Regions from separate parts of the Saccharopolyspora terrae genome, predicted to be linked through region 3. Evidence: riboswitches for the same ligand, from Rfam matches in the RefSeq annotation. Region 3 holds a riboswitch; each other region holds the start of a gene.

Region 1 (7,660 bases), on a different contig from region 3:
CCCCCTCGACCCCGAATCGTTGCCTTCGCTAATGGTCTACCGTTCGGATCATGACCGCTCCGCCGATCACGCGCGTGCCGAACCGCTGGCTGATGCTGGCGATCTCGATGTTCGCGCAGCTGGCAGCGACGGTGTTCACCAACGCCGCCCCCGCGCTGATCCCGAACCTGCACTTCGAGCGCGGGCTGTCGTTGTCCCAAGCGGGCCTGATCGCCGCGGCGCCGCTGGCCGGGACCATGTGCACGCTGATCATCTGGGGTGCGATCGTCGACCGCATCGGCGAGCGCGTGTCGCTGCTGATCGGGCTGAGCATGCTCGCCATCAGCGCCGCCGCGGCGGCGCTGGCCGACTCGCTGGTGCTGCTGGCGGTGCTGCTGTTCCTCGGCGGCGCGGCCGGCGCCAGCTCGAACTCGGCCAGCGGCCGGGTCGTCTCGGGCTGGTTCCCACCGCAGCGCCGGGGCATGGCGATGGGGATCCGGCAGACCGCGCAACCGCTCGGGGTGGGCCTGACCGCGGTGCTGGTGCCCAACCTGGTCGAGGCGAGCGGCCTCGCCGTGACCATGCTGACCGTGGCGGCGGTGTGCGCGTTGGCGGCGGCGCTGGTGGCCGCGATGATCGTGGACCCGCCGCGGCCGTCGATGGCCGAGTCCCGGCGATCCGGCCACGGCGCGAACCCCTACCGCGGCGACCGCCGGCTGCTGCGCATCCACGGCGTCTCGATCGCGCTCACCGTGCCGCAGCAGACCGTCTGGACCTACATGCTGGTCTGGCTGATCGCGACCCAGCACTGGACCACCGCCGCGGCGAGCGCCCTGGTCGGCACGACGCAGCTGCTCAGCGCCCTGAGCCGGGTCGGCGCGGGGATCTGGTCGGACCGGATCGGCAGCCGGGTGCGCCCGATCCGCTACTTCGCCTTCGGTTCGGCGATCGCGATGGGCGGGCTGGCGGCGTTCTCCGGCACTCCCCTGGCGCTGGCCTTCATGATCGCCGCCTCGATCATCGCGGTGGCCCACAACGGCCTGGCGTTCACCGCGGTGGCCGAGATCGCGGGCCCGCACTGGAGCGGGCGGGCCATGGGAGCGCAGAACACCGGCCAGTCGCTCACCGCCACCGCCGTCCCGCCGGTGATGGGAGCCCTCATCGCGGTCGCGGGCTACCCGATCGCCTTCGCGGTGGCCGGGTGCTTCGCACTGCTGGCGGTCCCGGTCGTTCCCGCTCGCAGCGTCACACCCGAGGTGTGAGCGCCTGCTGGGATTCGAAGAGCGCCATCACGCCGGGCTGCTCGCCCTCCGGCCAGGTCCCGGACCCGCCAGACCCCGTATTTGAGCAGCGCCCGGCCGCAGTGCACGAACAGCTCCTCGACGTTGACGACCACCGCCAGCGCCGGGGGCACGCCCTTGAGCGCGAGGTCGGCCATCGCCACGAAGAACAACCGCGACCGCTCGATGAACCGGCGGCTGACGTCGTCGTTCCCGGAGACCGCCTTCTCGGCGATCTCCGGGAACGGCGGCTCGACGACCTCGCGGAGTTGCGCTTCTGAGGTGACCTGCTCGGCCTCGGCCGGATCCCACGAGGGCACCGTTCTCTCCTGATCAGTGGTGCGCCTCGGAGCGGGTCAGCCCGCCTGGGCCTGCGCGATCAGCGGCACGACCTCATCCACCGCGTAGGACATGCCCGCGGCGGTGCCCGCCGAGAACGCCTGCACGGCCTGCTCGTCGTGCAGCACGACGGCGCGGTGCTCGCGGACCGACTGCAGCGACTGGAAAATCTGATCCCTGTCGACCTCCGCGGCGGACAGGCCGATCGGGAACATCACGGTCAGGTCGGCGTTGAACAGGTCCATGCGCTCGGGCGAAACGCTGACGAAGAAGTTGTCCCCGGCCACCGCCTGCACGGCCGGCGACTGGCGGAACCCCAGCCGCTCCATGAACTCCAGGCGCGAACCGCCGTTGACGTAGGCGCCGTAGGAACCGACCATCTTCGCCCCGACGGCCACGGTCTTGCCCGCGAACTGCGGGTGCGCGGCGGCCGCCTGCTGGAACTTGGCCTCCAGGTCGGCCTTCTGCTGGGCAGCTTCGGCGGACTTGCCCAGCGCCTTGCCGACCATGTCCAGCTGCTGGTCCCACGTGGTCAGGTAGCTCTCGCCGCCCGGCGGGATGCTCACCACCGGAACGCCGAGCCGGTTGAGCAGGTTGTAGCGCTCCTTGTCGCCGCTGGCGCGGGTGTCGAGGATCAGGTCGGGCTGGAGCGCCGCGACGGCCTCCATGTCGACCTCCATGGTGCCGAGCATCTTCGGCGGCGTGGCGTAGCGCTTGTCGGCGGGGATCCACGGCGGGACGCCGTCACCGCCCACCGGCAGCCAGTCGGCGGCACCGACGGGCTGCACCCCGAGGCTCAGCGCGGTTTCGGCGTCGCCCCAGCCCAGCGCGACGACACGCTGGGGACGCTCCGGAACGGTGACGTCACCGAACGCGGTCTTGATGGTGACCGGGAACTGGCCGTCCGCCGATGCGGCGGCGGGCTCGTCGTTCTCGGGACCGGCCGCGCCGCAGCCGGTCAAGGCGATTCCCAGCAGGACTGCCATGATCAGCCCCAGGGTCCGCATCCAGCGCATTTCCACACCTCGCAGTGAGTTAAGTGCGCCTAACCTAACTAACGCTCCGTGTGGAGTCCACCCCGAGATCTACTCGCTGTGACCGACGTTCGTCACATTCGTCCACACCGGACGATCGACTGCTCACCCTCGGTTCATGAGCAACTTCCGGCCGGGTCGTGCGTTGAGCCTCACGAAGGCCCGGTCGGGGCGTTCGAGGGTGCGGAAGGACGCGATCGCGATGGACAGGCTCAACGGCAAGCGCGTGCTCGTGACAGGTGGGGCGTCGGGGATCGGGCAGGCCAGCGTGCTGCGCCTGCTCGACGAAGGCGCCAGGGTGCTGACCACCGACATCGATGAGACCGGGCTGAAGGAGACCTCGCGGCGCGCGGCCGCGGCCGGCACGTGCGACCTGCTGGGCACCCTGCCCCTGGACATCTCCCAGGAGGACGCCGTCGACGCGACGGTGCCGGCCGCGGCCGAGCAGCTGGGCGGGCTGGACGTGCTGGTCAACGCGGCGGGAATGCTGCACAGCGCGCACACGCACGAGTGCTCGCTGGAGCTGTGGAACCGGATCCTCGCGGTCAACCTCACCGGCACCTTCCTGGTCACCCGCGCGGCGTTGCCCGCGCTGCTGGAGACCGGCAGCGGCGTGGTGATCAACTTCAGCTCGACCTCGGCGAACTTCGCGCACCCCTACATGGCCGCCTACGCCGCGAGCAAGGGCGGCATCCAGTCGTTCACCCACAGCATCGCCCTGGAGTACGCCAAGCAGGGCCTGCGCGCGGTCTCGCTGGTGCCCGGCGGGATTCGCAGCGGCATCACCGAGACCACCGCGGACAAGCTGCCCGCCGACACCGACTGGGACCTGTTCACCAAGCTCTCCCCCGCTCTCGGCAGCGGATTCGCACCGCCGGAGCACGTGGCGGGCGTGGTCGCGATGCTCGCCTCCGACGACGGCGCCTTCATCACCGGCACCGAGATCCGCGTCGACGGCGGCACGCACCAGTAATCCACACCCCAACTTCCACTGAAACCCGGCACCCAACTTCCACTGAAGTCGGGTACCCGACTTCCACAGAACCCCGGCACCCGACTTCCACTGAAACCTCGTACCCGAGTTCCACTGAAATCGGGTACCGGAATTCCACTGAGATCCCGGACCCGACATCCACTGGAACCTCGTACCGCTGGTCAACGGGTGATGCTGCGCGCGGAGTGCGCCTGACTCACGACGTCGAGGTGGTCCGGCGCAGCGGCCGCCGGATCGACCGCGCCCCGGCCGGTTAGACTCGATCGCGAGCCGGTCGTGCCACGTGTGGCCGATGGGAATCCGGTCGGAAGCCGGAGCTGACGCGCAGCGGTAGGGGTGACGGGCGAGCCCGAGCCACTGGATCGCACTCGATCCGGGAAGGCGGCTCGCCCGGTGGAGCCCGAGCCCGAAGACCTGCCGGCTCCCCGGACCCGCACCGGTTCCGGGAATCGGCCGACCAGGTCTCGCGCATGGGCCTGGGGTGAGGATTTCCGCACAACGTGTTCTTACGCTGGACGCGCACGGGCTTGATGCTGCTCTGCGCCACCGCACTCGCCGCCTGCAACGCTCCCGCGACGGAGTCGGCTCCGCCTCGGGTGTCGCTGCCCAACTGCGACGGGCACGTCTCGGTGTCCGAACCACCGCGCCGCGCCGTGAGCCTCAACCAGTCGACCACCGAGATCATGCTGGCGCTGGGCCTGGCGGACCGGATGGTGGGCACCGCGACCTGGACCGATCCGGTCGATCCGGCGCTGGCCGCCGAGAACTCCCGAGTACCGCGGCTTTCCGACAACAACCCGTCGTTCGAATCGGTGCTGGCCACCGAGCCCGACGTGGTGCTGGGCGCCTACCAGGCGGTGTTCACCGACGAAGGCGTGGCCTCGCGGGAGCGCTTCGCCGAGCTCGGGGTCCCCACCTACCTCTCCCCCTCCAACTGCTTTCCCGAGGAGGCACCGCTCGCCGAGCCGGTCGAGCTCGACGACATCTACCGGGAGGTGCAGGAGATCGCCACGATCTTCGACGTCCCGCAGCGCGGCGAGGCGCTGGTGGCGCAGCTGCGGCAGCGGGTGGCCGACGCCCAGCGCAAGGCCGTGCCCCACCGGGACACCTCGGTGCTGTTCTGGTTCGCCCGCACCGAATCCCCTTACGTGGCAGGATCAACCGGATCCCCGGCGATCATGACCCGCACCCTCGGGGTGCGCAACGCCTACGAGGACGTGCGCTCGATGTGGCCGCAGGTGTCGTGGGAGGACGTCCTCGCCCGCGACCCCGACCTGCTGGTGCTCGGCGACCTCACCCGCGACGGCGAAGGCGATTCCCTGGCCGCCAAGCAGGAATTCCTGCGCACCGACCCCGCGATGTCACGGCTGCCCGCCGTCGGCGAGGGCCGGTGGATGGGCATGACCGGCACCGAGATGAACATCAGCATGCGCACGATCACCGGGATCGAGCGGCTCGCCGACCGGTTGGCCGAGCTGGAGCGTCGGTGAGGACCGGGCGCCTGCCCTCCTCGCTGATCGTGCTGGTCGGGATTCCGCTGCTGCTGCTGTCGATCGCCGTGGCGGTCACGCTCGGACCGGCTCCGCTGTCGGTGACCGACGTGGCCGGTGTGGTGGGCGCACGGCTGGGCCTGGGCGAGACCGACGTGTCGCGGATCGGACAGGGCATCGTCTGGCAGCTGCGGTTGCCGCGCGCGGTCCTCGCGGCGATCTGCGGCGCCGGGCTCGGGGTGTGCGGCGCGGTGCTGCAGTCGCTGCTGCGCAACCCGCTCGCCGATCCGTTCCTGCTGGGCGTGTCGGCGGGCGCCTCGACCGGCGCGGTGCTGGTGGTGATCCTCGGGCTGGGCGCGGGCGCGATCGGTGTGACCGCGGGCGCCTTCGCCGGTGCGCTGGTCGCGTTCGCGCTGGTGATGACCTTGGGCGCGGTGGCCGGTGGCACCACGACGCACCTGGTGCTGGCCGGTGTCGCGGGGACTCAGCTGTTCTCGGCCCTGACGTCGTTCGTCGTGATCACCTCGGCGGACGCCGAGCAGACCCGGGGCGTGCTGTTCTGGTTGCTCGGTTCGCTCTCGGGCGCCCGCTGGAACGACGTGGCGGTCTCGGGTGCGGTGTGCGCGGTCTGCCTGCTGCTGTGCCTGTCGCGGGCCGGGGCGCTGGACGCCTTCGCGCTGGGGCACGACACGGCCGCAGCACTGGGCGTGCACGTCACGCGGCTGCGGATCGTGCTGCTGGTGGCCACCGCGCTGCTGACCGCCACGCTCGTCGCGGCGGCGGGTGCGATCGGGTTCGTCGGCCTGGTCCTGCCGCAGGCCGCGCGGCTGCTCGTGGGCCCGCGGCACCGCGCGCTGCTGCCGGTCACGGCCGTGCTGGGCGCGATCCTGCTGGTGTGGGTGGACGTCCTGGCGACCACCGTCGCCGCGCCGCAGGAGGTTCCGGTGGGAGTCATGACCGCGCTGGTGGGCGTTCCGGCCTTCGCCGCGCTGCTGGCCCGGCGCGGCCGAACCACCTGAGCGTCCCGCGACCGCTCACCGAAATCCCCTACGCTGCACGCGTTGCGAGGCGTCGACGAGTCTGCGAGGGATCAGATGAACCAGCCGGTGGCGTGGGGTGTGCTCGGCTGCTCCGGAATCGCCGAACGACGAATGCTGCCCGCGCTCCACGAGATCGAGGGTTCCCGGATCGCCGGCCTCGCCAGCCGGGCGCCTGCCAGGGCCGAGCGCTTCGCCGCCGAGCACGGCGGGACCGCGATGAGCTACGAGGAGATGATCGACTCCCCCGCGATCGACGCGGTCTACCTGTCGCTGCCGAACTCGCTGCACTTCGAGTGGGCGCGACGCGCGCTGCGCGCGGGCAAGCACGTGCTGTGCGAGAAGCCGATGACGATCTCGGCCGAGCAGACCGGTGAACTCGTGGCGCTGGCGGCCGAGCGCGGACTGCTGCTGCGGGAGAACTTCGCGTTCCTGCACCACCCGCAGCACGAGGTGGTGCGCGAGCTCGTCGAGCGCGGGCGGCTGGGGCGGTTGCGGACCTTCAGCTCGGCCTTCGGCGTTCCGTCGCCGCGCGCCGGGGACATCCGCTACGACCCCGAGCTGGGCGCGGGATGCCTGCTCGACGTCGGTGTGTACCCGATCCGGGCCGCGCAGCTGATGCTCGGCGAGGGGCTGACGGTGGCCGGTGCGACGCTGCGGGTCGACACCGACACCGGCGTGGACATGGCCGGGCACGCGCTCCTGGTGTCGGAGAACGGGGTCTTCGCGGATCTGGAGTTCGGCTTCCAGCACGCCTACCGCTCCCGCTACGCGCTGTGGGGCGATGCGGCGCACCTGAGCCTGGAGCGCGCGTTCACCCCGCCCGCCGAACACCGCCCGCTGCTGCGGCTGGAGGAGCAGGACCACGCCGAGGAGTTCACGCTCGACGCCTCGCACCAGTTCCGCGATTCGCTGGCCTCCTTCGCCGGTGCGGTGCGCGACGGCCGGACGCCGGAGATCGAGCGGTCCTGGCTGCGCGGAGCGCGGGAGACGGCGCGGCTGGTCGAGGCGATCCAGGAGACCGCGGTGCGGGTCCGGCAGCGGGGCGCGGTCCCGTCCTGAGCGGTTCGGGTACCTTGGTTAAGTCACACGACTTAACCAAGGGGGACCGCTCGTGCCCGAAGCAACCGAGCCCGCCGTCATCGAGGTCGACCGCCGCCGGAGCGGGTTCGGGCCGGCTCCCGACGTGGAAGCCGTCCGCGACGGCGCCGGAATCGTGCGGGTGCCCACCCCGTTCGGCCCGCCCTCGTGGCTGCTGACCCGCCACGAGGACGTGCGCCGGATGCTCGGCGACACCGCCGGTTTCAGCAACGGCTGGACGACCGCCGACCTGGTCGGCGGTGCGAGCCTCGACCCGCGCCACCTCTCCGGCGACGGCAGCGGGAACCTGCTGTCGATGGACCCGCCGGCGCACAATCGCCTGCGGCGCATGCTGACCCCGGAGTTCACGGTCCGCCGGATGCGCCGCATGGAACCGCGCATCACCGAGATCGTCGACGAGCACCTG
Region 2 (7,660 bases), on a different contig from region 3:
TCCGCCCGGCCCCGGGCCGCCCGTACGTCCTCGCAGAAGCCTGCACGTCCTGCGGAGAATGCGTCGAAATCTGCCCCAGAGACGCCATCGACCTCCTGCGCTGATCGCGTGCGGGGTGGCAGGGTGGTCGGGTGGGTGGTGACATGTCGCCGGAGGAGTTCCGGCGGGTCGGCAAGCAGGTCGTGGACTGGATCGCGGACTACCGGGCGGGGATCGAGTCGTTCCCGGTGCGCTCGCAGGTGGGGCCGGGGGAGGTTCGGGACGCGCTCCCCGCTCATCCTCCGGAACGGGGCGAGGACTTCGACCAGGTCCTGCGGGACCTCGACGAGATCCTGCTGCCGGGTGTGACGCACTGGCAGCACCCGGGCTTCTTCGCCTACTTCCCGGCCAACTCGAGCGGCCCGTCGATCCTCGGTGATCTGCTCTCCAGCGGTCTCGGCGTGCAGGGCATGGTGTGGGCGACGAGCCCGGCCTGCACCGAGCTGGAGACCGTCGTCGTGGACTGGCTGGCCGAACTGCTGGGTCTGCCGGCGCATTTCCGCACCGACGCGGCCGGCGGCGGGGTCATCCAGGACTCCGCGTCCAGCGCCGTGCTCGTCGCCTGCCTGGCCGCGCTGCAGCGGACCGGTGAGGACGTCGCGCGCAGGGGCATCACCCGCCGCCACGCGCTCTACGTCTCGGCGCACACCCACTCCTCGCTGGAGCGGGCGGCGCGGCTGGCCGGTATCGGCGCGGACAACGTGCGGGTGGTCGACACCGACCCGGAAACGCTCGGCATGGACCCGCGCCACCTCGACGAGCTCATCGCCGCGGACGTGGAAGCCGGTGCGGTGCCGACGATGGTGTGCGCGACGATCGGCACCACCTCGACCACCGCCATCGACCCCGTGCGCGAGATCGGCGAGGTCTGCCGGAGGCGCGGCGTCTGGTTGCACGTCGACGCCGCTTACGCCGGTGTCGCGGCGGTGTGCCCGGAGCTGCGCTGGATCAACGACGGGGTCGCCGAGTTCGCCGACTCCTACTGCACCAACCCGCACAAGTGGCTGCTGACCAACTTCGACTGCAGCGCCCTGTGGCTGGCCGACCGGGCTCCGATGATCGAAGCGTTGTCGATCCTGCCGGAGTACCTGCGCAACGAGGCCAGCGAATCCGGTGAGGTGATCGACTACCGGGACTGGCAGGTCCCGCTCGGCCGCCGGTTCCGCTCGCTGAAGCTGTGGTCGGTGCTGCGCTGGTACGGCGCCGAAGGGCTGCGCGCGCACATCCGCGACACCGTCGCGCTGGCCCAGGAGTTCGCCGGATGGGTGCGCGGGGACCCCGATTTCGAGCTGCTGGAACCGCACCCGTTCGCGCTGGTCTGCTTCCGGCCGCGCTACCCGGACCTCCCGGTGGACGAGGCCAACGAGCGCACGCACCGGGTGATGAACGCGCTCAACGACTCGGGCGACCTCTACCTCACCCACACCAAGATCGGTGGGCGAACCCTCCTGCGACTGGCCATCGGCTCACCGGCGACCGAGCGCAGGCACGTCCAGGACGCCTGGGAGCGGATTCGACGAGCCACGTGACCTCGCGCACGCCACGTCTCGGACGCGGCGCAGGTAGCCGCGTCGGGCTTCGGGTCGCAGACCCGTCCCGGATTTCAGTGGAAGCCCGGGTTCCGATTTCCACTGAAATCGGGCAGCCACCGGTGTCGGGCCGGGGTCGTGGTGGCTGATCGCGGGTGAGTCAGGTCCGGACGGGTTCGCGGGTTTCGGTGCGGGTGCCGAGGACGCACGCCGTGGTCGCCAATGCGATGCCGAGAACCACTGCGACCGACGGTGTTTCGCCGAGCAGCGGCCAGGCGAGCACGGCGGTGAACGGTGGTACGGCGCTGAACAGGGCGCTCGCCCGGGCCGCGCCGCCGACCGCCACCGCCCGCAGGTAGCAGCTCACGCCCAGCACCGACCCGGTGATCACCAGCCACAGCACGGAGATCCCGGCCTGCGCCCAGTGCGTGACGTGGCCGTGCTCGAACAGCGCGATCACCCCGATCACCAGCGCCGCGGCCGCGGTCTGCACGGCCGCGCCGGAGCGCAGGTCGATGCCGCCGCAGTAGCGCTGCTGGTAGAGCCCGCCCGCCGAGAAGCCCAGCAGGCCGATCAGCGTGAGCAGGATCGCCGGGTTCCACTCGCCCTCGGCCGCGACCTGCCCGCCCAAGGTGACCAGCACCGCCAGCACGCCCAGCGCGAGGCCGAGGAGCCGCCACCGGCTCAGCCGCTCCCGCAGCAGCACCGCCGCCAGCGCGGCCGTGAGCACCGGGTTCATCGAGATCACCAGGGCCGTCACCGAGGCGTGCACCCCGGCGGCCATGCCGCCGTAGCACCCGCCGAACTGCATCGCGTGCGTCAGCAGACCGGCCGCGGCGCTGTGCCCGAGGCTGCCGCCGGTCGGCCAGACCGCCCGGCCCACCAGCGCGATCGCCGTGAGCACCGCAGCCGCCAGCGTCAAGCGCACGGCGGTCAGCAGGAACGGCGGTGCGGCGGCCACGCCCAGAGCTCCGGTCGGATATCCGCTGGCCCAGAAGAAGACGATCGGTGCGGCGAGCGAGAGCGGGATCGACCGCGACGTGTGCATGCTCAAGAGAATTCCGGCCCTGCGCCGCCACGTCCAACAACGATAAGCAATCGCGATCGATCGCGTTTCCTGATCGGTCTAGGCTGGACGGCATGAGTGCAGTGCTCGACGTCGTCGCGCTGCGCAGCCTGGTGGCCGTCGCCGACTGCGGCGGGTTCCACCGGGCAGCGGCGGCGCTGTACCTGACGCAGTCCGCGATCAGCCAGCACCTGCGCAAGCTCGAACGCGCGCTGGACCGCAAGCTCGTGGTCCGCGAGGGCAGGCATGCCCGGTTCACCGCCGACGGCGAGCTGCTGCTGGCCGAGGCCCGCCGCATCCTCGACGTCCACGACGAGGCGGTGCGCAGGCTCGGTGCCGAAGGGCGCGGCACGCTGGTGTTCGGCTCCACCGAGCACGCCGCCGACCGCCTCCTGCCCGAACTGGCCTCGGGGATGCGCACGGCGTTCCCGGACCGCGAGATCCGCTTCCGGCTGGACCGCACGGCCCGGCTCGCCGACTCGGTCGACCGCGGCAGCATCGACATCGCGTTGCTCATCGACGACACCGTGTGCTCCCGCAGCATCGACGCGGGTCGTTTCCGGCTGGAGTGGTTCTCCGCCCCGGACTGGCAGCCGCCGCCCGAGGACCGGCCGCTGCCGATGGTCGTGTTCGACCAGCCCTGCACGCTGCGCAGGCACGCGATCGAGGCGATGGACGCGCTCGGCAGGGGACCCGACCTGGTCTGCGAAGCGGCCGACCTCTCCGGCGTGCTCGCCGCTACCCGCGCCGGCCTCGGCGTGACGCTGCTGCCCTCGACCAAGACCCGGCCGGCCGGGCTGGTCGAGCGCCGCGACCTGCCGCGCCTGGACCCCGTTCAACTCCGGGTGCGCGCCAGGCCGGGCCTGCCCGTGGACGTCGCCGAAGTCGCCGCGCACGTCGTCCGCGACGTCCTCGCCGAGGTCGCGTGAACACCCCGGGTCGTCATCAGCGGGGTGGAGGTTTCAACTGGACCCTCCAGCGGGTGGTGGAAGTTTCGGTTGAAACCTCCACCACCGAGGGTGCGACGTATCAGGCGGGTAGGTGGACGCGCCTGTGGAGTCGGTCTCCGATGTCGTTGGAGGCGTTGTCCAGGAGCTTGTGGGCGAGTTCGAAGAGGGCTCGCGCGATGGCGATCTCGTCGCCGATCTGCGGTACCTCGGGGTCGTCGGGGTGCCTGCGGGCCGTGCCGTGACCGTGCAGCGCCTGGCCGGCGGGAGTGGTGAACCCGACGTCCGCGGTCGTCTTCGCCCCTGCCTCCACGACCTGCAGGTTCAGTGTGATCGAGTGCGTCTCGTTCATGGTGGCCTCCTTGACGCAGCATCGAGCCGGAGCACTGTGCTCACCCGACCGGGTACCCCTGATTGAGCCGGTTGAAAGCGCCATCGGCCGACGGGAGCAGCCCGTAGATCACGCAACGTGATCGATTTCACCAGGTTTGACCTCGGACCGTAGATCAGGCAAGGATGACTGTCGCCGACAGTGCAGGAACCCGGTGCGAATCCGGGACGGTCCCGCCACTGTGACCGGGGAGTGGTCCCCACCCATCGCCACGGCTGTCACCAGCTGGAAGGCGGGGGAACCACGTCGATCCGGGAGTCAGGACACTGCGCGCCGGCCCCGTGCCGCGAACCCGCGGCGCGCGGCCACCGAACCCCGGGCGGGAGAACCCAGGAGGTCGGAGATCCCATGAGTCGGGATGCCGAAGTGAGCCGGCACACCACCGGTTGGGGCGCGCGCGAGCGCCGGAAGTCAGCGGTCCTGTTGGCCGCCATCGGAGCACTCCACCTCGCGGGATGGGGTGCCTACCTGCTGCACGAGCAGGCGTTCAGCGCCGCCGGAGGCCTCGCCGCCGCCGGCACCACCGCTTACCTGCTCGGCCTGCGGCACGGCTTCGACGCCGACCACGTCGCCGTCATCGACGACGCCACCCGGCTGCTGATGCAGCGCGGCAGGCGTCCGGTGTCCACCGGCATGTGGTTCGCCCTCGGCCACGCCAGCGTCGTGATGCTGCTGGCCTGCGCGGTCGCGTTCATCGCCGGACCCGCCGCCCAGCAGTGGGCCGAGCAGACCGGCGTGCGCATGGCCACCGCCGTCGACCTGATCGTGGTCGCCGTGCTGACCACCCTCGCCGTGCTCAACGCGCTCGTGCTGCGCGACGCGTGGCGGCTGCTGCGCCGCGCCCGCAGCGGCGCCATCGACGAAGCCGAGGTCGAGATCGTCCTCGGACGCCGCGGCCTGCTCGCGCGGGTGCTGCGGGGCCGGATGCAGGGCGTGGCCCGGTCCTGGCACCTGTTCGGCATCGGCCTGCTGTTCGGCCTCGGCATGCAGACCGCCACCGAGATCACCGTCCTGGCCATGGTCACCCCGGGCGCGAACCTGTCGGCCATCGCCGTGCTGAGCCTGCCGCTGCTGTTCGCCGCCGGGATGTGCACAGTGGACAGCGTGGACGGAATCCTGATGTCCCGCGCCTACACCTGGTCCCTGGCCCGGCCGCTGCGGCGGCTGTGGGTCAACGTCACCACCACCGCGCTGACCGTGGGGCTCGCCGCGCTGGTCGCCTTCGTCGTGCTCTGCGGAGTCCTGGCCGAATCGGGACTGGACTTCCTCGGCGGGGTCGCCGCGATCGCGGACCAGTTCGAGCTGCTCGGATACCTGACCCTGGGCCTGTTCCTGCTGGTCTGGGGCGGTGCGGCGGCGTGGTGGCGGTTCACCGCCCGCAAAAGCGCGGAAATCGCATAGGAAACAGGAACGACCATGAGGCGCACAGTCCATCCGATCGAGACCGAGTCCTACCGGATCATGCGGTCGCGAGCCGACTTCGACCGGTTCGAACCGCTGACCCGGGCGGTCGTCGAACGCGTCGTGCACACCACCGCCGATCCCAGCTGGACCGGCGAGGTCGTCGCGGACGAACCCGCGCTGCGGCAGGGTCGCGACGCCCTGCTGGCGGGTGCGCCGCTGATCACCGACGTGCGCATGGTCGCCTCCGGCATCACCGCCCGCGAGGTCCGCATCGGCCTGGACTTCCCGGGCGTCACCGAGCTCGCCGCCTCGGAAGGGCTCACCCGCTCCGCGGCCGGGATGCGGCTCGCGGCGGCCGAACACCCGCGCGGCGCGGTGTGGGCCGTCGGCAACGCCCCCACCGCGCTCCTCGAACTGCTCCGGCTCGCCGAGAACGGCGAACTGGAACCGGCGCTGATCGTCGGAGTCCCGGTCGGCTTCGTCGGCGCCGTGGACAGCAAGGCCGCACTGCGGCGCAGCGGCCTACCGGCCGTGAGCACCCTGACCGAACGTGGTGGTGCGGCGATCGCCGCCGCCGCCATCAACGCCCTGCTCTACTGGGCAGAACCTGGAGGTAACCGGTGACCGAACCGCTGCTGGTCGTGGGCCACGGCACGGTGGACGAACGAGGCGTCGCGCAGTTCCACGCCTTCCTCGAACGGCTCAAGGCCCGGATGTCCGCAGCCGGTGTCGACAGCTCGGGCGGGTTCATCGAGCTGTCCGCCCCCGCGGTCACCGAAGCCTGGACCGAGCTCACCGACAAGGGCCACCGCCGGATGGCCGCGGTGCCGCTGGTGCTGGTCGCCGCCGGGCACGGCAAGGGCGACATCCCCGCCGCGCTGGAACGCGAAGTCCGCCGCCACCCGGGCACGTCCTTCGTCTTCGGACGCCCGCTCGGCCCGCACCCGATCCTGCTGGAGCTGCTCGCCGAGCGGATCGCCGAGCAGGTCCCGCGCGACGAATGGGCGGACACGGCAGTGGTTCTCGTGGGCCGCGGTTCGACCGACCCCGACGCCAACGCCGAGGTGTGCAAGGTCTCACGCCTCTTGCAGGAGACCTGCGGTTTCGAGACGGTTGAGACCGCGTTCATCTCCCTGGCATCGCCGGACGTCCCTGGCGGGCTGGACCGGGCTCGCAAGCTCGGGGCCAAGCGCGTCGTGGTGGCCCCGTACTTCCTGTTCGACGGCGTGCTGCCGCAGCGCGTCGTGACGCAGGCGCGCGAGTGGGCCCAGACCGCACCGGAGCTCCCGCTCCACGTCGCCGGATATCTGGGAGACTGCGACGCCCTGGTCGACCTCGTCGTGGAGCGATACCACGAGGCCCTGCACGGCGACATCCGGATGAACTGCGACACCTGCGCGTACCGGGTGCTGCTGCCGGGCTTCGAGGACAAACTGGGTGCACCGCAGACGCCGCACCACCACCCTGACGACCCGACCGGGCACGGTCACGCACACGGACACGCACATGGCCACTCAAACGGATAACCACTACCTCGCCGGACTCGACCTCGCCGGTCGCCGCGTGGTCGTGGTCGGTGCCGGACCCGTCGCGCAGCGACGGCTTCCCCGGCTGATCAACGCAGGCGCCGCCGTCGAGGTGATCGCCCCGCAGGCGACGCCCGCGGTGGAAGCGCTGGCCGACTCCGGCGAGATCACCTGGAGCCGTCGCGAGTACCGCGACGGCGACCTCGACGGCGCCTGGTACGCCGTCGCCGCGACCTCGTCCGACGAGGTCAACGCCGCCGTCGGCGCCGAGGCCGAACGCGACCGGGTGTTCTGCGTCCGCTCCGACAACGCCACCGAGGGCAGCGCGGTCACCCCCGCCGTCGCCGAGCACGACGGGCTGCTGCTCGGCGTGCTGGCCGGCGGAAAACCGCGCCGCAGCGCCGGAGTTCGCGACGCGCTGCTGGAAGCGATGCAGTCCGGCGTGATCGACGAGCACCCCGAACCGCACGCCCCCGGCGTCGCGCTGATCGGCGGCGGCCCCGGTGCCCCGGACCTGATCACGGTGCGCGGACGGCGGCTGCTCGCCAAGGCCGACGTGGTCATCACCGACCACCTGGCGCCGCGCGAGCTGCTGGAGGAGCTGGGCTCGCACGTCGAGGTCATCGACGCCTCGAAGATCCCCTACGGCCGCTCGGCGAGCCAGTCGGTGATCAACGAGACGCTGATCGAGAAGGTCCGCGCGGGCAAGTTCGTCGCCCGGCTCAAGGGCGGCGACCCGTACGTGTTCGGCCGCGGCT
Region 3 (7,660 bases):
CGGGCCGAGCAGCGGCCGGCCTACCTGGAGTGGGCGGTGGAGTCGTTCCGCCTGGCCACCTCCGGGATCGCCGAGGCGACCCAGATCCACACCCACCTGTGCTACTCGGAGTTCGGCGACGTCATCGACGCGATCGTGGCGCTCGATGCCGACGTCACCAGCATCGAGGCGGCCCGCTCCCGCATGGAGGTCCTCGCCGACCTCAACGAGGTCGGTTTCGACCGGGGCGTGGGGCCGGGCGTCTACGACATCCACTCACCCCGGGTGCCCGACGAGGAGGAGATGGAGGAGCTCCTGCGGGCCGCCCTCAAGGCGGTCCCGGCCGACCGGCTGTGGGTCAACCCGGACTGCGGTCTCAAGACCCGCGACTACCCGCAGGTCGAACCGGCGCTGCGCAACATGACCGACGCAGCCCACCGCACCCGCCCCTGATCCAGCGGGGTCCCCACCACCAGCGGCCCTGGTGATGGTGCACCGGGCAGTTCCGGTCCGAACCGTCCACGATCGAAGTCCGGTCGGTTCGGACCAGAACCGCCCCTCAGTCCCAGGTGAGCGCCGCGCCCGACTGGTACTCCGTCACACGGGTCTCGAAGAAGTTCTTCTCCTTCTTCAGGTCCATCGTCTCCGACATCCACGGGAACGGGTTGTCGGTCTCCGGGAAGACCGGCTCCAGGCCGAGCTGCGCGCAGCGGCGGTTGGTGATGAACCGCATGTACTGCTCGCACACCTCGGAGTTCAGCCCGAGCATCCCGCGGGGCATGGTGTCCCGGCCGTAGGCGTTCTCCAGCTCGCACGCCTCGCGGAGCATCGTGCGCGCCTCCTGCTGGAACTCCGGGGTCCACAGGTGCGGGTTCTCCAGCTTGATCTGGTTGATGCAGTCGATGCCGAAGTTCAGGTGGATCGACTCGTCGCGCAGGATGTACTGGTACTGCTCGGCGATCCCGACCATCTTGTTCCGCCTGCCCAGCGACAGGATCTGCGCGAACCCGGTGTAGAACCACATGCCCTCGAAGATCACGTAGAACGCGATGAGGTCGCGCAGGAACGCCTGATCGGCCTCCGGCGTGCCGGTCGCGAACTCCGGGTTCTCCAGGTTCTGGGTGTAGCGCAGCGCCCACGCGTCCTTGTCGGCGATCGACGGGATCTCCCGGTAGGCGTTGAACAGCTCGCCCTCGTCGAGCCCGAGGCTCTCGCAGATGTACTGGAACGTGTGGGTGTGCACGGCCTCCTCGAAGGCCTGCCGCAGCAGGTACTGCCGGCACTCCGGGTTGGTGAGGTGCCGGTAGACCGCGAGCACGATGTTGTTGGCCACCAACGATTCCGCGGTCGCGAAGAACCCGAGGTTGCGCTTGAGCATGGTGCGCTCGTCCTCGGTGAGCCCGTCGCGGGACTTCCACAGCGCGATGTCGGCCTGCATCGACACCTCGGTGGGCATCCAGTGGTTGTTGCACCCCGCGAGGTACTTGTCCCAGGCCCAGCCGTACTTCAGCGGCAGCAGCTGGTTGACGTCCGCCCGGGAGTTGATCATCGCCTTCTCGGAGACGTCGACCCGCCCGCCGTCGCGGTCGATGGTGCCGAGTCCGGTGGTGGTGCTCATGAGCTCCTTCTCCTGGGGGATCACTGGCAGGCCTCGCAATCGGGGTCCTCGACCGAGCAGGCCGCCGCGGGAACGGCGTTCAGCTTGCCGTCGGTGCCGCGCAGCGTGGACTTCTCCACGTGGGTCGCGCTGGACGAGCGCAGGTAGTAGGTCGTCTTGAGGCCCTTGCGCCAGGCCAGCCGGTAGAGCTCGTCGAGCTTGCGGCCGCTGGGCGTGGCCAGGTACAGGTTCAGCGACTGCGCCTGGTCGATCCACTTCTGCCTGCGGGCCGCGGCCTCGACCAGCCAGCGCGGCTCGATCTCGAAGGCCGTAGCGTAGAGGGCTTTCAGCTCGTCAGGGACGCGGTCGATCGGCCCGAGCGACCCGTCGTAGAACTTCAGGTCCGCGACCATCGCCTCGTCCCACAGCCCGGCGCGCTTGAGGTCGGCCACCAGGTGCGGGTTGACGACGGTGAAGTCGCCGGACATGTTCGACTTGACGAACAGGTTGCGGTACAGCGGTTCGATGGATTGACCGACGCCGCAGATGTTGGCGATGGTCGCCGTCGGCGCGATGGCCATCACGTTGGAATTGCGCATCCCGCTGCCGCGAACCCGCTCCCGCAGCGACGACCAGTCCAGCGTCGAGCTCCGGTCCAGATCTGCGCTCCCGCGCGCTTCCCGAACGAACTCCTGGGAATCGATCGGCAGGATTCCCCGGCTCCACAGCGAGCCCTCGAACGAGGCGTAGCGCCCGCGCACCTCGGCGAGCCGGCTGGAGGCGTCGATGGCGTGGTAGCTGATCTCCTCCATGCTGCGGTCGGCGAACTCCACGGCGTCATCGGAGGACATCGGGATCCGCAGCTTCAGCAGCGCGTCGGAGAAGCCCATCAGCCCCAGCCCCACCGGGCGGTGCCGGCTGTTGGAGCGCTCGGCCTCGGGGATCGTGTAGAAGTTGATGTCGATGACGTTGTCCAGCATCCGCACGGCCGTGCGGACGGTCGCGGCGAGCCGGTCGCGGTCCAGGCCGTCGGCGGTGACGTGCCGGGCGAGGTTCACCGACCCCAGGTTGCACACCGCGACCTCGTCGGCGGCGGTGTTCAGGGTGATCTCGGTGCACAGGTTCGACGAGTGCACCACACCGGTGTGCTGCTGCGGCGAGCGCAGGTTGCACGGGTCCTTGAAGGTGATCCACGGGTGCCCGGTCTCGAACAGCATGGTCAACATCCGCCGCCACAGCTCGACGGCCCGAACCCGCCGGAACACGCGGATCTCGCCGCGGTCGGCCGCCGCCTCGTAGTCGCGGTAGCGCTCGGCGAACGCCGAACCGCAGAGGTCGTGCAGGTCGGGTGTCTCATCGGGGGAGAACAGCGTCCAGGACTCGTCGGCCTCGACGCGGCGCAGGAACTCGTCGGGCACCCAGTTCGCGGTGTTCATGTCGTGGGTGCGCCTGCGGTCGTCACCGGTGTTCTTGCGCAGGTCCAGGAACTCCTCGACATCGATGTGCCAGGTCTCCAGGTACGCGCACACCGCGCCCTTGCGCTTGCCGCCCTGGTTGACCGCCACCGCCGTGTCGTTGGCGATCTTCAGGAACGGGACCACGCCCTGCGACTCGCCGTTGGTGCCGTGGATGTGGGCGCCGATGCCGCGCACCGGGGTCCAGTCGTTGCCCAGCCCACCCGAGTACTTGGCCAGCAGCGCGTTGTTGCGGTAGGAGCTGAAGATCGACTGGAGGTCGTCGTCCACAGTGGTCAGGAAGCACGACGACAGCTGCGGGCGGGTCGTGCCGGAGTTGAACAGCGTCGGCGTCGAGCACATGAAGTCGAACGACGACAGGAGTCGGTAGAACTCGATGGCACGCGCGTCGCGGTCGTCCTCGCGCAGCGCCAGGCCCATCGCCACCCGCATGAAGAACGCCTGCGGCAGCTCGAAGCGGACGCCGTCGTGGTGCAGGAAGTACCGGTCGTAGAGGGTTTGCAGCCCCAGGAAGTCGAAGGCGAGATCGCGCTCGGCCTCCAGCGCCGCGCCCAGCCGGGACAGGTCGAAGCGGGCCAGTTCCGGGTCGAGCCGGCCCAGCTCGATCCCCCGCCGCACGTAGTCGGTGAAGTAGGAGGCGTAGCGGTCGCGCATCTGCTCCTGGTCGGTCTGCTGCGGAGCACCGGCCAAGTAGCTCAGCGCTTCGCCGCGCAGCTTGTCCAGCAGCAGCCGGGCCGTGACCAGGGAGTAGTTCGGCTCGGACTCCACCAGCGTGCGCGCCGACATGATCAGCGCTTCGCCGAGTTCGGCGTCACCGATGCCGGGGTAGACGTTGCGCTCGACCTCGGTGAGCACCGCTGACGGGTCCACGTCGGCGAGTCCCGCGCAGGACTGCTCGACCACAGTGGACACGCGGCCGCCGGTGAGCGGAATGGGTTCGGACAGTGCGGTGTCGGTCACCGGGACTCTCTCCTCGCGAGCTCGGAAGGCATGCCCGGAACCGGCGGCAGCACGCGAGGACGCGACGGAAGCGAAGACCATCGCATGTCCGCGTGGACCCTCCCGCGAGGTCCCGGACGGCGCGCACGGGCGTGCGCGCGCCGGTGGCAGGTCTTCGGACTCACGGGCGCCCGGTCTCGTCTGCAAGACCGTGCCTACTGGCCGTCGCTTCCCGGACGCGTGGCGTCCAGTGCTCAATGACGGCGGTCGTTCCCGTTCACCGCTGCGGGGCAGTCCCGGATTCGCACCGGGTTCCCTGTTGCCACACCGGACCCGCGCGGGCCCGGTGAACCACCAGCGAGCGACACTCTACATCTTGGGTCTGACTCGTCCACCGACACCAACATGGGCGTGTCGGAGGGAGAAATGAGTCACTTCCCGAACCACTTCGACAGGTGGGGGAGGAGGTCCTGCTGATCGTGTCCGACCCATGCGACGTGACCGTCCGGGCGCAGCAGGACGGCGGGAGCGTCGAGCTCCGCGCCGACGTCGACGACGTGATCGACCCGGTCGTCCCAGCCGTCGACCGAGAGCTCGCCGGTCCGGTCGAGCAGCAGTCCGCGCCCGGCCCGCATCAGCTCGTAGAGGCGACCGCGCCCGAGCTCGACGTCGCGCATGCGCCTGCCGATCAGGTCGTGCTCCCCGCCGAAGTCGTAGCGCACGTCGAGCGCGATGATCTTCTCGGTCAGGTGCCGGTTGACCTCGTCGAAGTCCATCAGCTCCGACACCAGCCGCCGCACCGCCCGCGGGCCCGGCTCGGTGGACATCAGCTGCATCTGCGCGCGCGTGTTGTCCAGGACCGCGGCGGCCACCGGATGCCGTTCGTCCTGGTAGCTGTCGAGCAGGTCCGCCGGTGCCCACCCGGCGATCTCGGCGGCGAGCTTCCAGCCGAGGTTGAACGCGTCCTGGAGACCGAGGTTGAGCCCCTGGCCGCCGACCGGCGGGTGGATGTGCGCGGCATCGCCCGCGAGCAGCACGCGGCCCGAGCGGTAGCGCTCGGCCTGCCGGGTCGCGTCGCCGATGCGCGCGAGGCGGCGAGGCGAGTGCGCGCCGAAGTCGGTGCCCGCGATGGCCTCCAGCTGGCCGGTGAGCTCCTCGAGCGTCGGAGGTGTCGAGCGGTCGTCGGCCACACCGGCGGCGGGCACCACGACCCGGCACCACTCGCCGTCGAGAGGGCCGACGCCGAAGCGCTTCTGGGTCGTGCGGACCTCGTCGGTCACCGCGGCCATCGTCTCCGGTGACGCGGTCACCTTCATCTCGCCGAGCAGCGTGTCCACTCTGGACGGTTCGCCGGGGAACCCGATGCCGCACAGCTTGCGCACGGTGCTGCGACCGCCGTCGCAACCCACCAGGTAGCGCGCCCGCAGCCGCGAGCCGTCGGCCAGCTCGGCGGTCACCCCGTCCTCGTCCTGATCGAGCCCGACCAGCTCGCAGCCCCGCCGGACGTCAACTCCCAGCTCGGAGGCTCGCTCGGCCAGCAGCCGCTCGGTCGTGGTCTGCGGGATGCCCAGCACGTAGCCGTGCGCGGTGTCCAGGCGCTCGGGCGCGGGCTTGGAGATGGCGGCGAAGAACCCTCCGAGCGGGTACTTCGTTCCCTCCGCCAGGAACCGCTCCAGCAGGCCCCGCTGGTCCAGGACCTCGATGCTGCGCACGTGCAGACCCAACGCCCGCACGAAGTCCGTGGGCTCCGCGGCCTCGTCCACCACGACCACGCCCACCCCGTGCAGCCGCAGCTCCGCCGCCAGCATCAGACCGGTCGGACCGGCACCGGCGACAACAACGTCGATCATCTTTCAACCCCCGGTCACACCGTGCCGCGAAGTCGGCATCTTCGCAGCTCACGGCTTCAGATCGGAGATTCTGCGGCATGCCCGGGGGCTTGCCGCAAGCCCCCGGGTGCGCTATACGTTGAGCACGGCGGGAAAACAGCGCCGACGCGTCACCGGGCCTGGAACAGCTCCACCACGTTGCCCGACGGATCGCGCAACAGGACCTGCTGACCGCCCGGACCGCAGATGACGTCATTGCGGAAATCAACACCTTCGGCGCGCAGCCGATCCACCTCGGCGGCCAGGTCGTCGACGATGAGGTGGATCCGGTTCCACCCGCCGGGCCCGGGGACCGCGCCGTCCGGCATCGCCCGGCCCGCCGAACTGGTCGGACCGCTCAGCAGCAACCGGAGGGCACCCCTGGTGACGTCGGCGAACGCCGGTGCGAAGTCGTTCCGGACGGTGAAGCCGAGATGGCGCGCGTAGAAGTCGACGGCCTTGTCGACGTCGTCGACCATGTACCTGACGCTGACGAAACCACTGGCGTTCTCGGGCATGGTCTTCTCCTTCGTGGTCACATCCTGCGGATAGGTGGGTTCACAGTGATGAGCCCGGCCGGAGGGACGGTGTGACAGGTGGCGGACGACGATCGGCTCGCTCAGCGGTTCGAGCAGCAGCGAGGGCAGCTGCGCGCGGTGGCCTACCGGATGCTCGGGTCCGTGACCGACGCCGAGGACGCGGTGCAGAACGCGTGGCTGCGCCTGAGCCGAGCCGAGCCCGACGAGATCGCCAACCTCGGTGGCTGGCTGACCACGGTCGTCGCTCGCGAAGCCCTGCACCTGCTGCGGTCGCGCCGGCGTCGCCGTGAGGAGCTCGTCGACACCGCCGCCACCCCGTTGCCGGATCCCGTGGTCTCCGCCGTCGAGGGTGAGGATCCGGAGCAGCAGGCGCTGCTCGCCGACTCGGTCAGCCTCGCGCTGCTCGTGGTGCTGGAGTCGCTCAGCCCGGCCGAGCGGTTGGCCTTCGTGCTCCACGACATGTTCGACCTGCCCTTCGACGAGGTCGCGCGGCTGGTGGACCGCACCCCGGTGGCGGCCCGGCAGCTCGCGAGTCGCGCGCGGCGACGCGTCCGAGGTGCCGCGCCACCGACTCCCGACCAGGACATCGGCAGGCAGCGCGCGATCGTGGACGCGTTCTTCACCGCCGCGAACGCCGGCGACTTCGACGCGCTGGTGCGGTTGCTCGACCCCGACGTCGTCTTCCGCGCCGACTTCGGCGGTGAAAGGCCGCCCGCGGTGTACCGAGGGGCGGAGAAGATCGCCCGGCAGTCCCGCGCGAGTCGCGGTGCGGAGCTCCACCCGGTGCTCGTCAACGGCCTGCCCGGCGTGGTCACCGCCCGGTCCGGCCGTCCGGTGTCGATCATGGCGTTCACCGTGGTGGACGGCCGCATCGTGGAGATCGACGGCATCCGCGACACCGACCGGGTGAGGCGACTGACGGCCTCAGTCGTCCGATTCCGCGAATGACGGCCCGAACCTGCAACCGTTAGAACACCTCTCGCTGAATCCGGCCAACGATCTCATCCAGGGTGAGCCTCTCGGATACGGTGCGTTCGTCGATCAGGTCGAGCCGACCCGCCTGGCCGAACCACTCGCTCATCTCCGCGGCCCCGAACTCGGCGCATTTCGGCCGCGTCGCGTGCCGCCGCAAGGTCTCCGACCAGCTGATGTCGAAGTAGTAGAAGAAGCTCGGGCCCGCGTGGTCGTCGCGGAGGGACCGCAGCATCGCCCCGTAGCGGGGAGCCGACAGGATTCCTTCGAGGATCACGTGAAATCCGCGAT
Region 4 (7,660 bases), on a different contig from region 3:
TCGACGGCAAGCTCGTCGGCATCGTCTCCACCGGCAACGGCTGCGCGAGGCCGGGCAACCCGGGCGTCTACACCCGCACCGCCGCGTATGAGGCCGACATCCGGGCCCAGCTCACGGCGCAGCACTGATCACGGGGCAGCACCGATCACGCCGGGGTCAGCCGCAGCCCGGGGCCGAGTTCGCGGGCGAGTCCGGTGGCCAGGGTCCGGAAGGCGCGCACTTGCGGATCTTCGTCACCGGCGCGGCTGACCAGCACGCTGTGCTCCCACGGCGCGTCCGCCACCGGAACGCACCGGGTTCCGGGCCACGGGTAGAAGCGCTCGAAGGACTCCAGCGCCGAACCCGCACCCCGTCCGGCGGCCGCCGTGGCGAGCACCTCGTGCGGGTTGACCGCGTCGTCCTGGCCGCGGCGCGGGGCCTCACCGCCCCGCGCCGCGGTGAAGTACAGGTAGTCGGTGAACGGGCGCGGCGTGCGCTCGGGAAGCCGGATGAACGGCAGGTCGAGCACATCGGCCAGCCGCACCTCGGGTGCGTCGGCCAGCTCCCAGCGGGCCGAGACCACCACGATGCGCCGCTCGGTCGTCAGCACGTCGACCTCGACGCGCTCGTCCACCGGTGCCGGGCGCACGAAGGCCACGTCCACGCGGTGCTCCAGCAGCGCGGACACGTGCTCGGTGAAGTCCAGCGGCACCAGCCGGAGGTCGATCTCGGGGTGGGCCATCCGGAACGCGTGCGCGATCGCGGGCGTCAGCTCCGCCGAGCCGTGCCCCATGACCCCGACCCGCAGCGTCCCGGGTTCGGCCGATGCGGCTTCGGCGACGTCCGCGCGGGCGAGGTCGGCGGCGGCGAGCAGCGCGCGGGCGTGCCGCGCGAGCCGATGTCCCGCGGGGGTCAGACGCACCGGGTTGCGGTCCAGCAGCGGCGTCCCGAAGTCCTGCTCCAGCTGCTTGACGTGCTCGGTCACGGTCGCCTTGGCCAGGAACAACCGCTCGGCGGCCCGGCCGAAGTGCCCCTCCTCGGCCACCACCAGCAACGTCTCCAACCGCCGCAACTCCATGCGGGCAAGGTAGAACCCGAGCAACTCCGAAACCAGCGAAAGAGGCGCGCATAACGACACATGCTCGCCAACGCGTGGTAAGTCGATCGTGTCATGGAAGAGCGCGGCAAAGCGCGTTAAGCTTTTCGCAGGAGTCCGGCATCGTGGGTGTCGGGCGAGTCGCAGGGCCAGGTGCACCCGGGGTAGACCGGGACCCTGGCCTTACGCATGTCAGGGTGAGGTGAGTCAGCAGTCGGTCGTGACATCTACTTCATGGAGGATGTCGCCCAGTAGCGGCTGGTAATCCGCACGCCCCTCATGCTGAGCACGAACGGCTCCGGCGGCGATGTCAGCGGTCCACAGCAGCGCTTCCTGCTTCCCCGGAAGATGATCGATGCGGAATATCGTCCCTTTTGGCAGGCAGAATCGGGCGCCGCGGACGGTGTTGACATCGCGTTGGTTCAGTTCAGGGGTACGCGATTCCATGCACAGATCAGTCACACCCAGGCCGTGAAGTTCGAACGTGAGCTGGACCAGACACGCGGCACGTGCCCGTTCCTGCCGCCGCGTCGGTACGGGTGAGCCGATCGCCACCACGTAGAACCCGTCGAGATCAGCGATGGCTTTTACTGCGTTACGACGCAGCTGTTGATTCATCTCGTTCCAGTGCAGCTTCAGCGGTGCGCGCTTGCCCTGCAAATCCCGCATGGCATCGCGGGCCGCATCTTCGGAATCAGGCTCGAAGATCGCCGCAGCCAAGACGTAGAAGCCTCCGAGTCCTGCCTCGCGGAACGATTCGTCGGCGAATGCCTTAAGGCTGCCGGGTGATGTGGTGATCACTTGTGGAGCTTAGAACTGCTCTGATCAGCGCCCCATTTCGGCGATAGCGAGAGCGGAAGGAATGGACGAACAGTGAGTTTCGAGGACCGCGAGAAGGAAGAGGCCTGTGAAGGTGAACCGATCGTGGAACGCGGACGAACGGGCGGTCCACCGCAGAGCGTGGACTAGGTGCAACGGATCGACCGGGTCCTCGATGAGGAGCTTCAGCGCTTCGCGGTGGCCTTCGAGCGCTTGCGGAGCTGAAGCTGTTCGGGAAATCCGAACGGTTGGTGTTTGGGGTGGGGGCTGCGCGTAGAACGTTAGGTGTGCGAAACGTGTGGGTGCCGGCTGCTCTGCTGTTGATGGTGGCCGGGTGGGGTGCGAACCAGTTCTCGCCGCTGCTGGGGGCTTACCGGGGTGAGCTGGGGCTGAGCCCGTCGGCGGCGACCGGGTTGCTGGCGCTCTACGTCGTCGGGCTGGTGCCCGGCTTGTTGTTCGGGGGTCCGCTGGCCGATCGGCGCGGGCGCAAGCCGGTGGTGATCTGGGCGATCGTGCTCAGCGCGCTGGCCACGGTGGCGCTGATGCTCGGGGCGCACGTGGTGCCGTGGCTGATCGTCGGGCGGCTGGTCGTCGGGGTGAGCACCGGTGCCGTGCTCGCCGCGGGGAGCGCCTGGGTGCGCGACCTGTCGCACCCGCCGTTCGGGACCGCGACCGAGGACGGCGCCGGTGCGCGCAGGGCGGGTGTGCTGCTGGCGGCCGGTTTCAGCGTCAGCGGCTTGGTGTCCGCGCTGGTCGCGACCTGGGGGCCGTTCCCGCTGGTCAGCGCCTACGTTCCGCACTTGGTCCTGTGCGCGGTGACGCTGCCGCTGGCGTTGCGCTGCCCGGAGACGCGCGTCGAGCCGGCGGCCGGAGCACCGCGCGGCAGGGGAGTGCGCGATCCGCGGTTCCTGCGCCGGGTGGCGCCGGTCGCGCCGTGGATCTTCCTGTGCCCCACGGTCGGCTTCGCCGTGCTCCCCGCCCAGGTCACCGTCCACGCGCCCGGCTACGAGGTGCTCTACGCGGGGGTGTCGACGCTGTGCGCGCCCGGTTTCGGCGCGGTCGTGCAGCCCTGGGCTCGCCGGATCGCCCGGCGCGGGGTGCGGGCGACGGCCGTGTTCGGGTTGCTGGCCATCGCCGCCGGGCTCGTGCTGGCCGCCGTCGCGGCGTGGCAGGCGCAGCCGTGGCTGGGCCTGCTCGCCGCGCTGACGCTGGGCACCGGCTACGGCTTCGTCTCGACCTACTGCCTGACCATGGTGGGCCGCATCGCCGGACCGTCCGAGCTGGCAGGGTTGACCGCGATCATGTGGGTGCTGGCCTACCTGGGGTTCTGCACGCCGTTCGTGATCAGCCTGCTCTCGGATGTGGTCGCGGTGCCGGTGGTGCTGCTCGTGCTGGCCGGGTTGGCGCTGCTGACCCTGCTGTCAGCTCGCGACGAGACCGATCGAGATGGTCACGAAAGCCGTCGCGCTCAACGCGTCCAGCGACTTCGAGACTCGGGGGTTCTTTAGCCGGTCGGCGATCCCGGCGGCGGCTAGCACGATGGTGACCTCCCAGATCGCCGCCAGCACCAGGAACAACACGCCCAGCGCGACCAGCTGGAGCGCCGGCTGCGTGGACGCACCGACGAACTGCGGCAGGAACGCGAGGCTGAACAGCAGCATCTTCGGGTTGGTCAGGTTGCTGAGCAGGCCGCGCAGGTAGGGGTTGGTGTCATCCGGCGGCGGAACGTCCAGCGAGCCGGACTCGCGCCTGGTCAGCCAGTACCCGCGCACGATGGTGGCCGCGAGGTAGAGCAGGTAGGCCGCGCCCACCCACTTCAGCGCCACGAGCACGCCCGGCGCCTGGGTGATCAGCGCGCCCAGCCCGGAGATGACCAGCGCGACCTGCAGCGCGCTGGCGGTGTGGATTCCGGCCAGCGCCAGCAGTCCCGCCTTGCGGCCGTGGTTCAGCGACGTGCGCAGCAGCAGGAAGACGTCCACTCCCGGTGTGATGATCACGACCGCGCTCGCCAGCAGGAAGGCGGGCAACGGCGTCGTGTCCAGGAGCACGGCGATTTCCTCTCCACTTCGGGCAGCACGCACTGCCACATCGCTTGATCAGGTTCTTCTCGTCATCCGGTCAGGTGAGATCGGCGGGTGCCGGTGGTGGAGGTACCCCGGTTCCGCGATGCCCTGGGATGGAGGTGCGACTGCCAACGGCGACATTCGCGAAAGGATTTGCTTCCGGAGTCGAGTTTAACGAAATATTTTCCGGCGAAACTGTGAGTTGCGACTCGTGATGTTTCGGTGTGCGTGCGATTACGGTGTGTCCGCTCCGCCGATGACCGCGACAGCTGGAGGCACCGACTTTGGGCCGCGACGAACAGGGATCCGCCGACAAGACCCGTGCGCTGCGCGCGCTCGCCATCGCCGGAGCGGTCACCGCCCTGGCGGGCGCGAGCCCCGCCGCCCACGCGGACCCGGCGATCACCGGAGACGACCAGCCGCAGTCCCGGATCCTCGGCGGCTCGGGCAGCACCACCGACGACGCGCCCTGGGTGGTCGCGCTGACCGACCGGTACGGCAACCAGTTCTGCGGCGGCACCCTGATCCGCGCGGGTGAGGTCGTCACCGCAGCGCACTGCGCGCACGATCCGCTCACCGGGGCCGAGCGCTCGCCCGAGGACGTCCGCGTGATCGCCGGGCGGACCGACCTGCGCAGCTCGCAGGGCAGCGAAGCCGAGGTCGACGACGTGTGGGTGCACCCGGGCTACGAGGACTTCACCACCGGCGACGACCTCGCCGTGCTCAAGCTCAGCGCACCGCTGCCGCAGCGCCCGCTCCCCGTGGTCGCGCCCGGTGAGACCGCGCCGTACGAACCGGGTGCCATGGCCCGCGTCTACGGATGGGGCCGGACCAGCGAGAACGGCCCCAACTCGGACAGCCTGCGCTCCGTCGAGGTGCCCGTCGCCGCCGACGAGGCCTGCCGCTCGGCCTACCCGAACTACGACCCGCGCAGCATGTTCTGCGCCGGATACCCCGAAGGCGGGCGCGACGCCTGCGCCGGCGACTCCGGCGGGCCGATCGTCGCGGGCGGGCGGCTCATCGGCGTGGTGTCCTACGGCACCGGTTGCGGTCGTCCCGGCACGCCCGGCGTCTACACCAGGCTGTCGAACTACCCGTTGTGAGCGGCGGGCGAGTGGTCTGCACAACTCCCGCCGCTGGCGAGTGCGGGAAACCGGGAAGTCCTGTGATATCCAGGTAAGGGTGACCCTTCAGCCGCTCGCGACCGCCGTGCAACGCGCCTACACCGCAGACCTCGACGCCTCCGACTTCTACCGGATGCTGCGGCTGCGGGTCGACGTCTTCGTCGTCGAGCAGGAGTGCCCCTACCCCGAGCTCGACGGGCGCGACCTGGAGGACTCCACCCGCCACTTCTGGGTCGACTCCGCCGACGACTACGTGCTCGGATACCTGCGGCTGCTGGAAGACCCCGACGGCACCTACCGCATCGGCCGCGTCTGCACCTCCCAGAGCGCCCGCGGCCTGGGCATCGGCCGCAAGCTGATGCGCGCCGCCGTCGCCGAGGTGCAGAACTCGCCCGCCGTGCTGTCCGCCCAGACCTACGCCAAGGACTTCTACGCCTCCTTCGGCTTCGTCGAGACCGGGGACGAATACCTCGAAGACGGCATTCCGCACGTCGACATGCGCCGCGAACCCCGCCGCGCGGGCGTGACCGCCGGACGCTGAGGTGCCTTCAGGGATGCGGTGTCCGTTTTAGGCGTGGGACTCAGCTGGCACCGCCGCGGGTTCTCCAGCGGCTTCGTGGCGAGTACGCCGCGACGCCGTGTATTGGCTATACATCAGGAGTGGCGCACGGAGTGCACGGAGCCGCTCAGGTTCTGCTGCTGGCACCGCCAAGCAAAGCAACCACCCCCAACTCCGAACTGTGAGTTGGGGCGCCGGAAGGTTGGGCGCTTGATCGACGTCTGGGACGATGTCGGTGAATCCGTTTGCAAGGGGTGTTGGCAGGAAGCCGGTGCGAGTCCGGCACGGTCGGCGCCACTGTGACCGGGGAGCGGACCTCCCGCGCGAGCCACCGGGGTGACCTGGGAAGGCCGGAGGGACGTGACGATCCGGGAGTCAGGACACTGCGGCCCCTTGTTCCCGACAGCGGGGCGTCCGCACCCCGAGGAAGGAACCACACCGGCATGTCCGCTGCCCCTCGCTTCCCCTTCTCCGCCGTGGTCGGCCACGACGACCTGCGGCTCGCGCTGCTGCTCAACGCGGTGCACCCGCGCATCGGCGGTGTTCTGGTGCGCGGCGAGAAGGGCACGGCCAAGTCGACCGTCGTGCGCGCCCTCGCCTCGCTGCTGCCGGCGCTGGACGTCGTCGACGGCTGCCGCTTCGGCTGCGACCCCACCGCGCCCGACCCGCAGTGCCCCGACGCGCCGCACGGCGACACCGCCACCCGGCGGCCCGCGCAGCTCGTCGAACTGCCCGTCGGTGCCACCGAGGACCGGCTCATCGGCTCGCTCGACCTCGAACGCGCCCTGACCGAAGGCGTCCGCGCCTTCCAGCCCGGCCTGCTCGCCGGAGCGCACCGCGGCGTGCTCTACGTCGACGAGGTCAACCTGCTGCACGACCACCTCGTGGACCTGCTGCTCGACGCCGCCGCCATGGGCCGCGCCCACGTCGAGCGCGACGGCGTGTCCGTCTCGCACGCCTCGTCGTTCCTGCTGGTCGGCACCATGAACCCGGAAGAGGGTGAGCTCCGGCCGCAGCTGCTCGACCGCTTCGGGCTCACCGTGCAGGTCGCGGCCTCCCGCGAGGTCGGCACCCGCACCGAGGTCGTCCGCCGCCGGCTCGCCTTCGAAGCCGACCCCGCCGGGTTCGCCGCCCACTGGGCCGACGCCGACGCCGAACTCGCCGAGCACATCCGCGCCGCCCGCGCCCGCGTCGAGGACGTCGTGCTGCCCGACTCCGAACTCCGCCGGATCTCCGCGCTGTGCGCGGCCTTCGACGTCGACGGCATGCGCGCCGACCTGGTGCTGGCGCGCACCGCCATCGCCCACGCCGCCTGGCGCGGCGCCGACGCCGTCACCGAGGAGGACGTCGAAGCCGCCGCCCGCCTCGCCCTGCCGCACCGGCGCCGCCGCGACCCGTTCGACGAACCCGGCATGGCCGAGGACCAGCTGCAGCAGGCCCTCTCCGACGCGGCCGAGCAGGCCGAGGACCAGCCGCCGGAAGACCCCGACGACGACCCCGACGGAGGACCCGACGGCGGTCCCGGCGGAGGCGGCGAACCCCAGGACGAGCCCACCGGCCCCACCGGAGGCGGTGGCGGCGAGGAGCAGGACCAGCAGCCCGGTGGCGGCGACTCCGAACGCGCCCCCGTCGGCGCCGGGCAGTCGTTCCGCGCCCGGTTGCTGGAAGTGCCCGGACTCGGCGAAGGCGCACCCGGCCGCCGGTCTCGCGCCCGCTCCCGCAGCGGGCGCACCACCCGCGCCACGACCGTCGACGGGCACGGACTGCACGTCACCGCCACCCTCGCCGCGGCCGCGCCCCACCAAGCCGCGCGCGGACGCAGCGGACCCGGCCTCGTCCTGCGCCCCGACGACGTCCGCCGATCCCTGCGCGAAGGCCGTGAGGGCAACCTCGTGCTCTTCGCCGTCGACGCCTCCGGCTCGATGGCCGCCCGCGACCGGATGACCGCCGTCAGCGGCGCCGTCCTGTCCCTGCTGCGCGACGCCTACCAGCGGCGGGACAAGGTCGGCGTGATCACCTT

What was found. A riboswitch is a leader RNA that binds a small molecule or an ion and turns the genes downstream of it on or off. The one in region 3 is predicted to bind cobalamin.
Region 1: it holds a riboswitch for cobalamin, as region 3 does, so the genes downstream of both, E1181_RS08880 (ABC transporter substrate-binding protein) here and E1181_RS13530 (ribonucleoside-diphosphate reductase subunit alpha) in region 3, are expected to answer to the same signal.
Region 2: it holds a riboswitch for cobalamin, as region 3 does, so the genes downstream of both, E1181_RS23785 (HoxN/HupN/NixA family nickel/cobalt transporter) here and E1181_RS13530 (ribonucleoside-diphosphate reductase subunit alpha) in region 3, are expected to answer to the same signal.
Region 4: it holds a riboswitch for cobalamin, as region 3 does, so the genes downstream of both, E1181_RS23855 (putative cobaltochelatase) here and E1181_RS13530 (ribonucleoside-diphosphate reductase subunit alpha) in region 3, are expected to answer to the same signal.

What each region holds. Positions count from the first base shown of each region.
Region 1 covers NZ_SMKS01000009.1:125,099-132,758, forward strand. The annotation lists gene E1181_RS08860 (MFS transporter) at 51-1,241, shown strand; gene E1181_RS08865 (hypothetical protein) at 1,154-1,579, opposite strand; gene E1181_RS08870 (iron-siderophore ABC transporter substrate-binding protein) at 1,616-2,614, opposite strand; gene E1181_RS08875 (SDR family NAD(P)-dependent oxidoreductase) at 2,835-3,605, shown strand; cobalamin riboswitch at 3,881-4,062, shown strand; gene E1181_RS08880 (ABC transporter substrate-binding protein) at 4,127-5,116, shown strand; gene E1181_RS08885 (FecCD family ABC transporter permease) at 5,113-6,135, shown strand; gene E1181_RS08890 (Gfo/Idh/MocA family protein) at 6,211-7,215, shown strand; gene E1181_RS08895 (cytochrome P450) at 7,268-7,660, shown strand, end outside.
Region 2 covers NZ_SMKS01000054.1:699-8,358, reverse strand. The annotation lists gene E1181_RS23810 (DUF362 domain-containing protein) at 1-104, shown strand, start outside; gene E1181_RS23805 (aminotransferase class I/II-fold pyridoxal phosphate-dependent enzyme) at 144-1,568, shown strand; gene E1181_RS23800 (DMT family transporter) at 1,729-2,616, opposite strand; gene E1181_RS23795 (LysR substrate-binding domain-containing protein) at 2,709-3,563, shown strand; gene E1181_RS23790 (DUF1876 domain-containing protein) at 3,664-3,933, opposite strand; cobalamin riboswitch at 4,117-4,241, shown strand; gene E1181_RS23785 (HoxN/HupN/NixA family nickel/cobalt transporter) at 4,321-5,373, shown strand; gene E1181_RS23780 (precorrin-8X methylmutase) at 5,389-6,000, shown strand; gene E1181_RS23775 (sirohydrochlorin chelatase) at 5,997-6,902, shown strand; gene cobA (uroporphyrinogen-III C-methyltransferase) at 6,883-7,660, shown strand, end outside.
Region 3 covers NZ_SMKS01000019.1:34,183-41,842, forward strand. The annotation lists gene metE (5-methyltetrahydropteroyltriglutamate--homocysteine S-methyltransferase) at 1-432, shown strand, start outside; gene E1181_RS13525 (ribonucleotide-diphosphate reductase subunit beta) at 539-1,597, opposite strand; gene E1181_RS13530 (ribonucleoside-diphosphate reductase subunit alpha) at 1,618-4,092, opposite strand; cobalamin riboswitch at 4,140-4,361, opposite strand; gene rox (rifampin monooxygenase) at 4,422-5,840, opposite strand; gene E1181_RS13540 (VOC family protein) at 5,990-6,376, opposite strand; gene sigJ (RNA polymerase sigma factor SigJ) at 6,455-7,345, shown strand; gene E1181_RS13550 (AAA family ATPase) at 7,365-7,660, opposite strand, start outside.
Region 4 covers NZ_SMKS01000054.1:18,848-26,507, reverse strand. The annotation lists gene E1181_RS23890 (S1 family peptidase) at 1-128, shown strand, start outside; gene E1181_RS23885 (LysR family transcriptional regulator) at 146-1,057, opposite strand; gene E1181_RS23880 (hypothetical protein) at 1,283-1,876, opposite strand; gene E1181_RS23875 (MFS transporter) at 2,182-3,402, shown strand; gene E1181_RS23870 (LysE family translocator) at 3,316-3,942, opposite strand; gene E1181_RS23865 (S1 family peptidase) at 4,242-5,060, shown strand; gene E1181_RS23860 (GNAT family N-acetyltransferase) at 5,140-5,622, shown strand; cobalamin riboswitch at 5,876-6,048, shown strand; gene E1181_RS23855 (putative cobaltochelatase) at 6,084-7,660, shown strand, end outside.